2 regions of the Ramlibacter henchirensis genome follow, and region 2 is predicted to be linked to the other one. Evidence: riboswitches for the same ligand, from Rfam matches in the RefSeq annotation. Region 2 holds a riboswitch; the other holds the start of a gene.

Region 1 (7,265 bases), 600 kb from region 2:
CGATGCGGCCCACGTTGAAGTACGTGCTGTCCGGATGGCTGAGATAGAAACCGCTGACGCTGGCGGCCGGCATCATCGCCATGCTCTCGGTGAGGCTCATGCCCGCGTCCTGCGCCTGCAGCAGGCGGAACATGTCGCCCTTCACGCTGTGGTCGGGGCAGGCGGGATAGCCCGGCGCGGGCCGGATGCCACGGTACTTCTCGGCAACGAGCTCCTCGTTGGACAGATGTTCGCCGGCCGCGTAGCCCCACAGGTCCTTGCGCACGCGTTCGTGCAGGCACTCCGCGAAAGCCTCTGCCAGGCGATCGGCCAAGGCCTTGAGCATGATGGCCGAGTAGTCGTCGTGGTCCTTGAGGAAGTACTGCTCCTTGGCCTCGCAGCCGATGCCGGCGGTCACTGCGAAGACGCCGACGTAGTCTTTCGCAACGCCCTTGGGCGCGACGAAGTCGGCCAGGGCCCGGCTCGGGCGCATCACGCCATCGATCGCCTGCTTCTCGGCTTGCTGACGCAGCCCGTACCAGGTGAGCGCCACCTGTTCGCGCGACTCGTCGGTGTAGAGCTGGATGTCGTCGTCGTTCACGCTGTTGGCGGGCCAGAAGCCCATCACCGCGTTCGCGGTGAGCCATCGGCCTTCGACCAGGCGCTTGAGCATCCGCTGGCCGTCGGAGAAGACGCGCACCGCTTCGCTGCCCACGACTTCATCCTTGAGGATCGCGGGGAAAGGCCCGGCGAGGTTCCAGGTCTGGAAGAACGGTCCCCAGTCGATGTACTTCACCAGCTCCGCCAGGTCGAAGTTGCGGAACACACGGCGGCCGATGAACTTGGGCGCCGGCGGCGTGTAGGCCGACCAGTCGATCGGCGTCCTGTTCGCGCGCGCTTTCGCCAAGGGCCACAGCGGCGCCTGCTTCTTGCTGGCGTGCAGCTGCCGCACCTTCTCGTAGTCGGCCTCGACGTCCGCGATGAACCGGGCCGCCTGCTCGGACAGGAGGCTCTGCGCCACGCCCACGCTGCGCGAGGCGTCCGGCACGTAGACCACCGGCCCCTCGTAGTGCGGGGCGATCTTCACCGCCGTGTGCACGCGGCTGGTGGTGGCGCCGCCGATCAGCAGCGGGATCTTGCGCATGCGGAAGTGCTCGTCCTTCTGCATCTCGCTGGCGACGTACTGCATCTCCTCCAGCGACGGCGTGATCAGGCCCGACAGGCCGACGATGTCCGCGCCCTCGACCTTGGCCTTGGCCAGGATCTCGTGGCACGGGACCATCACGCCCATGTTCACGACCTCGAAGTTGTTGCACTGGAGCACGACCGTCACGATGTTCTTGCCGATGTCGTGCACGTCGCCCTTGACGGTGGCGATGACGATCTTGCCCTTGGCCCGCACGTCCTGGCCGGCCGCCTCCTGCTGCTTCTTTTCTTCCTCGATGTAGGGAATGAGGTGGGCCACGGCCTGCTTCATCACGCGCGCCGACTTCACCACCTGCGGCAGGAACATCTTGCCGGCGCCGAACAGGTCGCCCACGATGTTCATGCCGTCCATCAGCGGCCCCTCGATCACGTGCAGCGGGCGGCCGCCCTTGGCCAGGACCTGCTGGTACATCTCCTCGGTGTCAGGGACGATGTGGTCGGTGATGCCGTGCACCAGCGCGTGCGCCAGGCGCTGCTCCACCGGCTGCTGGCGCCACTCGTTGCGCTTGCCCTCGTCGCGCGCCGCGCCCTTGGCCTGCTCGGCGATCTCCACCAGGCGCTCGCCGGCATCGGGCCGGCGGTTCAGCACCACGTCCTCCACCCGCTCGCGCAGCGTGGGTTCCACTTCGTCGTACACGCCCACCATGCCGGCGTTGACGATGCCCATGTCCATACCGGCGCGGATCGCGTGGTAGAGGAACACGGTGTGGATGGCCTCGCGCACCGGGTCGTTGCCGCGGAACGAGAAACTCACATTCGACACACCGCCCGAGACCTTGGCGCCGGGCAGGTTCTGCTTGATCCAGCGGATGGCCTCGATGAAGTCGACCGCGTAGTTGTTGTGCTCCTCGATGCCCGTCGCGATGGCGAAGATGTTGGGGTCGAAGATGATGTCCTCGGGCGGGAACCCGACTTCGTCCACCAGAATGCGGTAGGCGCGCCGGCAGATCTCGGTCTTGCGCTCGAAGCTGTCGGCCTGGCCCTTCTCGTCGAAGGCCATCACCACCGCGGCCGCGCCGTAGCGCCGCACCAACGTGGCCTGCCGCTTGAACTCGGCCTCGCCTTCCTTGAGCGAGATGGAGTTGACGATGCCCTTGCCCTGCAGGCAGCGCAGGCCGGCTTCGATCACCTCCCACTTGGAGCTGTCCACCATCACCGGCACGCGCGCGATGTCCGGCTCACTGGCGATCAGGTTCAGGAACCGCACCATCGCGGCCTTGCTGTCCAGCATGGCCTCGTCCATGTTCACGTCGATGACCTGCGCGCCGTTCTCGACCTGCTGGCGCGCCACGGCCAGCGCCTCCTCGAACCGGCCGGCCAGGATCATCCGGGCGAAGGCCTTGGAGCCCGTGACGTTGGTTCGCTCGCCGACGTTGACGAACAGGCTGCCGGGGCCGATGGCGACCGGTTCGAGTCCGGATAGCTTGAGCGGGGGGACGTGGGGGGTTTCGGGCATCGTGCTCACCTTCGTCTGATCTGCGGCCGGGCCGCGTCGAGGTGAGCGTCGTTGGGAATCTCAAGCCTGACGCCGGACGGGCCGGCGCTGCAACGCTCCTTGAGAGAGGCGTCATTTTAGCGGCAGGGTGCGACGCAGCATCGCGAGTCACCGGCACCTGAGCTTGGCGAACCTACAGCGCCGCGCGAAAACGCCTGACAGCACCGCTCGCGCGCGGCGCGGACACTGCGGCGCATGGGAATCTTCGACCTGCCAACCTACGTCTGGCCCTTCATCCTGGCCGTCGTGGCCGCGGTGACCGGCAAGGTGGTGTCCGGCCGCGTGCGCGACGACCCGGGCTCGTTCCCAGGCTGGATCCTCTATGCCGTGGCGATCGGCTGCGTGATCATCGGCCTGGCGACCTGGTGGCTGAGCCATCAGGTGTAGCCGCGCCGGACGCGCAAGGCTGCTGCCCTACGCCGCTTCCTTGTAGAAGAACTCGCGCCGGCGGCTGCGCGTGGGCAGCGGCGCGACGGCTTGCCCGATCGCGGCGATGTGCTCGGGCGTGGTGCCGCAGCAGCCGCCCACGATGTTCACCAGCCCCTCGGCCGCGAAGTCGCGCAGCAGACGCGAGGTGACGTCGGGCGTTTCATCGAAACCGGTCTCGCTCATCGGGTTGGGCAGCCCCGCGTTGGGATAGCAGCTGATGAAGGTGTCGGGCGCGGCCTTGGCCAGCTCCTGGATGTAGGGCCGCATCAGCGCGGCGCCCAGCGCGCAGTTCAGGCCGACGGCCAGCGGCTGCGCATGGCGCACGCTGTACCAGAAGGCGGTGACGGTCTGGCCGCTGAGGATGCGGCCGGATGCATCGGTCACCGTGCCGCTGATGATCACCGGCAGGCGCTGGCCGCTCTTCTCGAAGAATTCGTCGATCGCGAACAGCGCCGCCTTGGCATTGAGCGTGTCGAAGATGGTTTCCACCAGCAGCAGGTCGACACCGCCTTCCACCAGGCCATCGACCTGTTCGTAGTAGGCCGCACGAAGCTGCTCGAAGTCGACGTTGCGGGCGCCGGGGTCGTTCACGTCGGGGCTGATGCTGGCGGTGCGCGGCGTGGGGCCGAGCGCGCCGGCCACGAAGCGCGGCTGGTCGGGTGTGGAGAACTTGTCGGCGGCTTCGCGCGCGATCCGGGCCGCCACCACGTTCAGCTCATGGGAGATGTGCGCCAGCTCGTAGTCGTCCTGCGCCAGCGCGTTGGCGCCGAAGGTGTTGGTCTCGATGATGTCGGCGCCGGCCGCGAGGAAGCCTTCGTGGATGTCGCGGATCACTTCGGGCCGCGTGAGCACCAGCAGCTCGCCGTTGTTCTTCAGGTCCTTGGGATGCTCGCGGAAGCGCTCGCCGCGGAAGTCGGCTTCGGTGAGCTTCAGGCGCTGGATCATGGTGCCCATCGCGCCATCCAGGATCAGGATGCGTTTCTCGAGCAGGGCCGGCAGGGCCTGGCCGCGGGTGTAGGCGATGGGCTTCATGTCCGCAGATTGTAGGAAACGGGTGCTCCGCCCCCCCGCCAGCAGGGAGAATCAGGGGATCGTGTCCAGCGCCCCCTCCATCCTCCAGCAGGTCTTTGGCTACGAGCGGTTCCGCGGCCAGCAGGCCGACATCGTCGAACACGTCATCGCGGGCGGCGACGCGCTGGTGCTGATGCCCACCGGCGGCGGCAAGTCGCTGTGCTACCAGGTGCCCGCCATCGCTCGCGAGCGCGCCGGCCTGGGCGCCACCATCGTGGTGTCGCCGCTGATCGCGCTGATGCACGACCAGGTCGGCGCCCTGCACGAGGCGGGCGTGCCGGCCGCGTTCCTCAATTCCTCGCTGTCGTTCGAAGAGGCGCAAGACGTCGAGCGCCGCCTGATGCGCGGCGAGATCACGCTGCTGTACGCCGCGCCGGAACGCGTGACGACGCCGCGTTTCCTCTCGCAGCTGGACACGTTGCGGCAGCAGGGGCGCCTGGCGCTGTTCGCCATCGACGAGGCGCATTGCGTCAGCCAGTGGGGCCACGATTTCCGGCCCGAGTACCGGGCCCTCACGGTGTTGCACGAGCGCTATCCGGGCGTGCCGCGCATCGCGCTCACCGCCACCGCCGACGCGACGACCCGCGCCGACATCGTCGAGCGGCTGCAGCTGCAGGAGGCCCGCCAGTTCGTCAGCAGCTTCGACCGGCCCAACATCCGCTACCGGCTGGTGGAGAAGAAGGACCCGTCGGCGCAGCTGCTGCGCTTCATCGAGCAGGAGCACGAGGGCGACGCCGGCATCGTCTACTGCCAGTCGCGCAAGCGGGTGGAGGAGACGGCGCAGACGCTCTGCGAGCGCGGGGTCGACGCCCTGCCCTACCACGCCGGCCTGGACGCCGACGTGCGCCAGCGCAACCAGGACCGCTTCCTGCGCGACGACGGCGTCGTGATGGTGGCCACCATCGCCTTCGGCATGGGCATCGATAAGCCCGACGTGCGCTTCGTGGCGCACCTGGACATGCCCAAGAACATCGAGGGCTACTACCAGGAAACCGGCCGCGCCGGCCGCGACGGCCTGCCCGCGCAGGCCTGGATGCTGTACGGCCTGCAGGACGTGGTGAACCAGCGCCGCATGATCGACGAGAGCCCGGCCGGCGAAGAGTTCAAGCAGGTCATGCGCGGCAAGCTCGATGCGCTACTGGCGCTCGCCGAGGCGACCGACTGCCGGCGCGTGCGGCTGCTCGCCTACTTCGGCGAAGCGTCGCAACCCTGCGGCAATTGCGACAACTGCCTCTCGCCGCCGCAGGTGTGGGACGGCACGGACGCGGCGCGCAAGCTCCTGTCGACGGTGTACCGCGTGCAGCAGGCCAGCGGCATCAGCTTCGGCGCCGGGCACGTGATGGACATCCTGCGCGGCAAGCGCACGGAGAAGGTCGAGCAGTTCGGCCACGACAAGCTGTCCACCTTCGGGCTCGGCGCGCAGTTCAGCGAGCCGCAGTTGCGCAGCGTGCTGCGCCAGCTGGTCGCCACCGGCTCGGTGGCGGTGGACGCGGAGTCGTTCAACACGCTGCGGCTGACCGAAGGCTCGCGTGCGGTGCTCAAGGGCGAGCGGCAGGTGCTGCTGCGGGAGTCGCTGTCCCAGCCTGCCGGCCGCAAGCGGCGCGAGCGCAGCGGGACCGCGAGCGCCGTCGCGGCGGGGCTGACCGATGCCGCGCAATCGCGCTTTGCCGCGCTCAAGGCCTGGCGCGCGGAGGTGGCGCGCTCCCACAACCTGCCGGCGTACGTGATCTTTCACGACGCGACGCTGGCGGCGATCGCTGCGATGGGGCCGACGTCTGTGGATCAGCTGGAAGGCGTGAGCGGGATCGGCGCGCGCAAGCTCGAGGCCTACGGCGAGGAAGTGCTGCGGGTGCTCGCGTCGGCCTGAGTCACTGCACGAAGCCGATGTTGCGCGATTCGCGCACCTCCGGCTTGATGCGGTGCTCCGCTTCCAGCTGCTCGAGGAACTCCAGCGGCCCGAAATCCCCGGCCGCCAGGATGTCGACCTGGCGCTTGACCGCCGCGAAGTCGCCGGGGCACAGCTGGTCCAGCCGCGTGAGCCGCGCGCGGATCTCGTCCGTCAACGCACCTGACTCCCCGCCCAGCGCCTCGTTGACGAACATCGTCTCGCGCTGCGCCGGCGTCAGCGGCTTGAAGCGGATCTTGAAGGTGAAGCGCCGCAGGGCCGCCTGGTCGATACGGTCCATGAGATTGGTGGTGCACACGAAGATGCCGGCGAAGCGCTCCATGCCCTGCAGCATCTCGTTCACTTCCGTCACCTCGTAGGTGCGCTGCGCGCCGCGCCGGTCCTGCAGGAAGCTGTCGGCCTCGTCCAGCAGCAGCACCGCCTTCTCGCTCTCGGCTTCGCGGAACATGGCCGCCATGTTCTGCTCGGTCTCGCCGACGAACTTGCTCATCAGGTCGCTGGCCTGCTTGATCAGCAGGGGCCGGTCCAGCCGGCGCGCGATGTGTTCGGCCAGCGCCGTCTTGCCCGTGCCCGGCGCGCCGTAGAAACACAGCGTGCCGTGTCCGCGCGCCTTGAGCGCTTCGACGATGCGCGGGATCTCGAAACGGCTCTCCACGTTCAGCATCGCCAGGTCGTAAGTGGTGACGCTGGGGCGCGCCGCGCCGGGCGTGCGGTTGCCCAAGGCCTGGTCCGCGTTGCGCAGCTGGCGTTCGATCAGCTGTTCGACCGACGTCGACGTTCCGCCCGCCAGGCCGGCGAACCGCACCGCGGTGCGGATCTGCGCCGGCGTCAGTCCCTTGCGTTCGGTGAGCTTGGCGACGAAGCCGTCCGACACCGAAACGCCGTCCAGCGTCTTTCGCACCAGGCCTTCGCGCGCGCCCGGCGGCGGCGACTTCAGTTCCAGGTGATAGGCGAAGCGGCGGCGGAACGCCGGGTCGATCTGCTCGATGCGGTTGGTGACCCACAGCGTGGGCACCGGGTTGGATTCCAGGATCTGGTTCACCCAGGCCTTGCCGCTCACGCTGCCGTTGGCGGGAGCCGCCACCTGCTCGGCGCGCGCGATCAGCTGCGCGGCCTCGGAGCTGATGGGCGGGAACACGTCTTCCACTTCGTCGAAGAGCAGCGCCGCCTGCGCGCTGC
Region 2 (7,265 bases):
ATCCGCATTGAAGAAGTACTGCGTGATGCCCGCATCCGCGCCCGCTTCCACCTTGGCGATGAAGGCGGCGATGTCGGCATCAGGCGACTTCGACTGAGGATGCACCTCGGGATAAGCCGCGACTTCGAGCTGGAACTGCCGCCCCGTCTCGCTGCGGATGAAGGCCACCAGCTCGCTGGCGTAGCGGAACTCGCCGCCGAGGCCATAGCCGCTGGGCAGGTCGCCCCGCAGCGCGACGATGCGCTGGACGCCCGCCGCGGCATACGCGACCAGCCGCTCGCGGATGCTCTCGCGCGTCTGGCCGATGCACGACAGGTGCGGCGCGGCCGGGCAGCCCTCGGCCATGATCTCCTTGACCGCCTGCAGCGTGCCTTCCTGCGTCGAGCCGCCCGCGCCGAACGTGACCGAGCAGAACTCGGGCTGCAGCGCATACAGCTTCTGCCGCGCCGCGCGCAGCTTCACCGCGCCCTCCTCGGTCTTGGGCGGAAAGAACTCCAGGCTGATCGGTAGCTTGTTTTTCATGCACCCCTCCTTGCATGGACGAAGAATTCGCGGTTGCCGTCGCCGCCCGCGATCGGGCTGTCGACCCAGCCCAGCACCTCCAGGCCGCAGGCGGCGCACGCATCGCGGATGCGCCGCTCCACCTGCGGATAGAGCGAAGCATCGCGCACGATGCCGCCCTTGCCCAGCTGGCCGGGCTGCAGCTCGAACTGCGGCTTGACCAGCATCAGCAGCCGCCCGCCGGCCGCGAGCAGCGGCGCGAGCACGGGCAGCACCAGCGTCAACGAGATGAACGACAGGTCGCCGACGACGAGGTCGAAGCCCGCCTCGACACCGGCCTGCCGCAGCATCGCCGCATCGAGCTCTCGCGCGTTCACCTTCTCCAGGCAGACGACGCGCGGATCGGTCCGCAGCCTTTCGTGCAACTGACCGTGGCCGACGTCGACCCCGACCACCTTCGCCGCGCCGCGCTGCAACAGGCAGTCGGTGAAACCGCCGGTGGACTGGCCCACATCGAGGCAGCGCAGTCCGCCGGAATCGATGCCCGCCGATAGCAACGCGCCTTCGAGCTTGAGCCCGCCGCGAGAGACATAGCGCGCCTCCGCGTCGTCGAGCAACTCGAGCTCGGCTGTGGCCGGCACCTCGTCACCGTTCTTGGCCACCGCATGCCAGCCCCGCGCGTCGCGCCAGCGCAGGCCGGACGAGATCAGGCGCTGCGCCTGCGAGCGCGTGGCGGCGAGGCCGCGTTCGACGAGGAGCTGGTCGGCTCGCATTGAATGTATTCCTCCCTCCCCTCCCGGGGGAGGGCCGGGGTGGGGGCACGCACGGCGGCTGTACAAACTCGGTGCATGAGCGAGCACCGGAGCGCCCCCACCCCAACCCTCCCCCCGAGGGGGAGGGAGAAGATGCATCAATACCGGTACGTGTCCGCCTTGTACGGACCGGCCTTGTTCACCCCGATATACGCCGCCTGCGCCTCCGTCAGCTCGGTCAGCTGGGCGCCGAGCTTCGACAGCTGCAGCCGCGCGACCTTCTCGTCGAGGTGCTTGGGCAGCACGTACACCTTGCCCACTTCATAGGCCTGCGGTTTGGTGAACAGCTCGATCTGCGCCAGCGTCTGGTTGGCAAAGGAGGAGGACATCACGTAGCTCGGGTGGCCGGTCGCGCAGCCCAGGTTCACCAGGCGGCCCTTGGCCAGCAGGATGATGCGCTTGCCGTCCTCGAAGATCACGTGGTCGACCTGCGGCTTGATCTCTTCCCACTTGCACTTCTTCTCGATCGTCGCGACGTCGATCTCGTTGTCGAAGTGGCCGATGTTGCAGACGATGGCCTGGTCCTTCATCTTCGCCATGTGGGCGTAGGTGATGACGTCGCGGTTGCCCGTCGCGGTGACGAAGATGTCGGCCTTGTCGGCGGCGTAGTCCATCGTCACCACGCGGTAGCCTTCCATCGCGGCCTGCAGCGCGTTGATCGGGTCGATCTCGGTCACCCACACCTGGGCCGACAGCGCACGCAGCGCCTGGGCGCTGCCCTTGCCCACGTCGCCGTAGCCGCACACGAGGGCGACCTTGCCGGCCACCATCACGTCGGTGGCGCGCTTGATGCCGTCCACCAGCGATTCGCGGCAGCCGTACAGGTTGTCGAACTTGCTCTTGGTGACCGAGTCGTTGACGTTGATCGCGCGGAACTTCAGCAGGCCCTTGTTGGCCATGTCCTGCAGGCGGTGCACGCCGGTCGTGGTTTCTTCCGTCACGCCGATGATCTCCTTCGCCTTGCGCGAATACCAGGTCGGGTCTTCCTTGAGCTTCTTGCGGATGGCGGCGTAGAGGATGCGCTCCTCCTCGCTGGAATGGGTGTCGATCAGCGACAGGTCCTGCTCGCAGCGCTGGCCCAGGTGCATCAGCAGCGTGGCGTCGCCGCCGTCGTCCAGGATCATGTTCGGCCCTTCGTGCTCGCCGCCCTTGGCGCCGAATTCGAAGATGCGATGCGTGTAGTCCCAGTAGTCCTCCAGCGACTCGCCCTTGACGGCGAACACCGGCGTGCCGGCGGCGGCGATGGCCGCGGCGGCATGGTCCTGGGTGGAGAAGATGTTGCACGAGGCCCAGCGCACCTGCGCGCCAAGCGCCTGCAGCGTCTCGATCAGCACCGCGGTCTGGATCGTCATGTGCAGCGAGCCGGTGATGCGCGCACCCTTGAGCGGCTGGCTCTTCGCGAATTCCTGGCGGATGGCCATCAGGCCCGGCATCTCGGTCTCGGCGATGCGGATTTCCTTGCGGCCCCAGTCGGCCAGCGAGAGGTCGGCGATGGCGCAGTCTTGTGCGCGGTTGGGCTTGAGAACGGCGTTCATGGATGCTCCAAAAGCTGTGTTTCGGGTCAACCACTGCCTGGGGGAACTCACCTCACAGGACAGTGGGTGAGCGTCGTTGCTGTAGGTTCCGAGCCTCACACCGCGACGGGTGCTGCAACGCTCCTCGGATGGGCGTGATTATACGAGCCGCCCCACGGCCGGGCCTCCCTGCGGTACAAAGCCCCATGCCCGCCGCGCAGCCGTTCTCCGCCCCGATCGAACCCATGCTGGCGAAGATCGCCGATGAGCTGCCCACCGGCGACGGTTTCCTCTTCGAACCCAAGTGGGACGGTTTCCGCGCCCTGGTGTTCCGCGACGCGGACGGCGTGGTGATCCAGAGCCGCGACCTCAAGCCCCTCAACCGCTACTTCCCCGAGCTGGAGAAAGTGCTCGCCGAGCAGCTGCCCAAGGGCTGCATCCTCGACGGCGAGATCGTGGTCGTCGGTCCGCGCGGCCTCGACTTCGACGCGCTGCAGCAGCGGATCCACCCGGCCGCCTCGCGCATCTCCAGGCTCGCGAAGGAGACGCCGGCCGGCTTCGTCGCCTTCGACCTGCTGGCCGCCGGCGGCAAGCCGATCACGGAGCTGCCGCAGCAGGAGCGTCGCGTGCGGCTGGAGCGCCTGCTCGGCCAGGCCAGGCCGCCGCTATACCTCACGCCGGTCACCACCGACCGCGCGCAGGCGCAGGACTGGCTGCAGCGCTTCGAAGGCGCGGGCCTGGACGGTGTGGTCGCCAAGCCCGCGAATGCGACTTACCAGCCCGGCAAGCGCGCGATGTTCAAGATCAAGCATGCGCGAACGGCCGATTGCGTGGTGGCGGGCTTTCGCTGGTACAAGGACACGCAGGATGCGGTCGGCTCGCTGCTGCTGGGCCTCTACAACGAATCCGGCGTGCTGCAGCACGTGGGCGTGACGTCGTCGTTCACGATGGCGATGCGGCGCCAGCTGCTCGAAGAACTCGCGCCGCTGCGCGAGAACGCAATGGCCGACCATCCGTGGCGCGACTGGGCACAGGCCAGCGTGGGGGACGTCGACCGGATGCCCGGCGCCAAGTCTCGCTGGAGCGGTGGCAAGGACCTGAGCTGGGAGCCGCTGCGCCCCGAGCGGGTCTGTGAGGTCAAGTACGACCATCTTCAGGGTGAGCGCTTCCGGCACGCGACCACCTTCCTGCGCTGGCGGCCCGACAAGCCGCCGCAGGACTGCCGCTACGACCAGCTCGAGGTGACATCGCCGTTCGAGCTGGCGCAGGTGTTCCGGGCCGCATAGCCCCCCAGCTCAAACCGCGCATGAAAGTCACCGCCAGCGTCTTCAAGGCTTATGACATCCGCGGCACGGTGCCGGCCACGTTGAACGAACCGCTGGCGTACGCCATCGGCCGCGCGTTTGCGGGCGAGGCACTTGCGCAGGGAGAGCGCACGGTCGTGGTCGGGCGCGATGGGCGGGTGAGCAGCCCGGCGCTCGCGAGCGCCCTGATGCGCGGGCTCGCAGAGGGCGGACTCGACGTGGTCGATATCGGCCTGGCCACCACGCCGATGCTGTATTTCGCCGCCACCACGCTGGCGCGCAGCGGCATCCAGGTCACGGCCAGCCACAACCCGCGCGACGACAACGGCTTCAAGCTGCTGCTGGCGGGCCGCACGCTGCATGGCCCGGCGCTGCAGCAGCTGAGGCAGGTGATCGAGCGCGAGGACTGGAAGCCGGCATCGGCGGCCGGCCAGCCGCGGCAGGCCGACATCGCGGGCGCATACATCGACCGCATCGCGGGCGATGTGCGGCTGGCCCGCCCGCTGAAGGTCGTGATCGATTGCGGCAACGGCGTGGCCGGCGCATTCACGCCGCAGGTGCTGCGCGCGATCGGCTGCGATGTCGTGGAGCTGTTCACCGAAGTGGACGGCACGTTTCCGAACCACCACCCCGACCCGGCGAAGCCCGAGAACCTGCGCGACCTGATCGCGACGGTGCAGCAGACCGGCGCCGACCTCGGCCTGGCGCTCGACGGCGACGGCGATCGCCTCGGGGTCGTGACGCGAAGCGGCCAGATCATCTGGCCCGACCGTCAGCTGATGTTGTTGGCGCAAGACGTGCTGTCGAGGCACCCGGGCGCGCCCATCGTGTTCGACGTCAAGTCGACGCAGCGGCTGCCCGAGGCCATCGCCGCCGCGGGCGGCCGGCCGGTGATGGACCGCAGCGGCTACGTGCTGCTGAAGGACCGCATGCTCGAACTGGGCGCGCCGCTCGCGGGCGAGATGAGCGGGCACCTGTTCTTCAACGAGCGCTGGTACGGCTTCGACGACGGCACGTACGCCGCGGCGCGCGTGCTGGAGATCCTCTCGCGCCACGACGATCTGGGCGCCGTGCTGGAGGCGCTGCCCACGAGCTGCTCGACGCCGGAGCTGCACGTGCCCTGCGCCGAAGGCGAGGCGCACCGTGTCGCCGCCGAACTGGCGGCGCTCGCGGGCCACAACGCTCCCCACGGTGCGCAGGTCTGCACGATCGACGGACTGCGGCTGGACTGGCCGGACGGCTTCGGCCTGGTGCGCGCGTCGAACACCACGCCGGTGCTCACGGTGCGCTTCGAAGGCCACACGCCCGAGGCCCTGCAGCGGATCGAGCGCGAGATGATGGCGCTGCTGCGCCGAGTCAAACCCGACGCCGCGTTCGCCTCCAGCTCACACTGACTCCCGCCCGACACGCAGCGTCCACATCGTTTCGGGCTCGGCGCCCCAGCGCTGCTTGTACGGCTCGGTCCCGCGCAGGAAATCGAACAGCGCCGCGCCTTCGGCCTGGGCCTGCCCGATCGCGTGCCCGACCAGCAGCGTGCCCGGGCTGAGCGACGCCGCGTCCGGATCGAAGCCGCCGATGTAGTACGACCAGCGGCGGCGCGCGACCCAGGGCGGATCGGCAAGGCCATAAAGAACGGCCAGCACGCGGCCGTCGATACGCAATGCAATGAGCCGTAGCAGACCACGCTCGAGCAACAGCGGCGCCGCCTCGCGGTGCCACTCGAGCACGCCCTCCCCGCGCAGCACGCCGGGCTCGTCGCGCCCGGCCCAGCGTCGCGCGTGCAGGCGGTCGAGTGCGTCGAGCAGGTCGGGCAGCGATTGCGCATCGGCAGACTCGTAGGCGACGCTGCCTTCGCGCTGGACGCGTCGCCGGCAGTACGCGAGATTGCGCGCCATCGGTCCCGGCACAGCCGCCGGCAATGGCAGCACCGGGTTCGGATCGGCGGCGCGCAACTCGCGGCGCCAGCGCGCAGGCCAGGCCAGCGCACCCAGTGCGGAGCCGCCCGGAAGCTGGGGCGCTTCCAGCAGGTCCCACTCGTCGCCGCGGTCCACGAGGTGGTCCACGAGTGCGCGCCCGACGCCAGGCTCCCAGCCGGGCGCCACGAGCATGTCGAGCCGGTCCGTCGTCGCAATGCCCAGCGGGAACAGATGCCGCTTCTTCGACTGCGCATCGGTGTAGACGTACAGCGGCGCGAAGCCGACCAGCTCGCCGTTCTCCGCGGACCGCAGCGCGACGCTCGCCAGCACGCCGCGTCCCACATGCTTCCACCACGGCAACAGCCACGCGGGCGATTGGCAGGGCGAGGCCCGCGCGCGACGCCACAGGGCTTCCCACTCGGGCGTCAGCCGCTCCAGCGCCGCCAGGCTGGTGACGGCCTCGCAGCAGACCGGCGTCGCGGCAGCCTCAGCGCGCCAGCTGGACGCCCCGGGCAAGCTGCCGGTAAGCACTGAAGTAGCCCTCCACCATGCGCTGCAGCGAGAAGCGCTCGCGCGCGGCCGCACGGCAGGCTTGCGGGTCCAGCTCTTCGCACGCCGCGATCGCGTCGGCCATCTCCTGTGCGCTGCGCACCAGCCATCCGGTGACGCCGTGCTCGACGATGTCGGGCAGCGCGCCGCTCGGATAAGCCACCACGGGCGTGCCACAGGCCATCGCCTCCATCGCGACCAGCGAGCTGGTTTCGGGCGCCAGCGTCGGCAGCAGGAGACAGCGCGCCGCGGTGAGCAGGCGCCGCTTGCGCCGGAACCCCAGCGGACCGAGGAAGCGGCAGCGCCGGTCGAGCCTCGGCAGCACCGCGTCACGGAAGTAGCGCTCATGCGATTCGTAGGGATAGACCTGGCCGCCGATCAGCACCGGCACGCGCGCGAGCCGCCCCGCATCCAGCGCCGTGTGCAGGTTCTTCTCCGGGCAGATGCGGCCCAGCGCCATCGCGTAATGCCGCTTGCGTGCGCGCGACGCGAGCGACTCGACCGAGACCCCGTTCTCGATCACGGGTCCCATCCCCGCGCCGGCCGGACAGGACAGGCGCTGCCGCTGCGAGACGCACTGCAGCGTGAGATCGCGCCGCCCGTCTTCGAACACGCGCGCCGGGTACCACGATGGCGGCAGATGCAGCGTCGCCAGCAGCCGCGCGCGTT

The links. Region 2 has a riboswitch for S-adenosylhomocysteine ahead of ahcY (adenosylhomocysteinase). Riboswitches for the same ligand answer to the same signal wherever they lie in the genome.
Region 1: linked by a shared signal. The riboswitch ahead of metH (methionine synthase) and the one ahead of ahcY (adenosylhomocysteinase) in region 2 are both predicted to bind S-adenosylhomocysteine.

The regions. Positions count from the first base shown of each region.
Region 1 is NZ_SMLM01000001.1:1,781,178-1,788,442, forward strand. Features, by position in the region: gene metH (methionine synthase) at 1-2,641, opposite strand, end outside; S-adenosyl-L-homocysteine riboswitch at 2,678-2,747, opposite strand; gene EZ313_RS08845 (hypothetical protein) at 2,876-3,067, shown strand; gene EZ313_RS08850 (homocysteine S-methyltransferase family protein) at 3,095-4,141, opposite strand; gene recQ (DNA helicase RecQ) at 4,131-6,047, shown strand; gene EZ313_RS08860 (ATP-binding protein) at 6,049-7,265, opposite strand, start outside.
Region 2 is NZ_SMLM01000001.1:2,376,723-2,383,987, reverse strand. Features, by position in the region: gene metF (methylenetetrahydrofolate reductase [NAD(P)H]) at 1-522, opposite strand, end outside; gene EZ313_RS11735 (TlyA family RNA methyltransferase) at 519-1,274, opposite strand; gene ahcY (adenosylhomocysteinase) at 1,412-2,848, opposite strand; S-adenosyl-L-homocysteine riboswitch at 2,910-2,980, opposite strand; gene EZ313_RS11725 (ATP-dependent DNA ligase) at 3,034-4,113, shown strand; gene EZ313_RS11720 (phosphomannomutase/phosphoglucomutase) at 4,134-5,525, shown strand; gene EZ313_RS11715 (GNAT family N-acetyltransferase) at 5,517-6,578, opposite strand; gene EZ313_RS11710 (glycosyltransferase) at 6,535-7,265, opposite strand, start outside.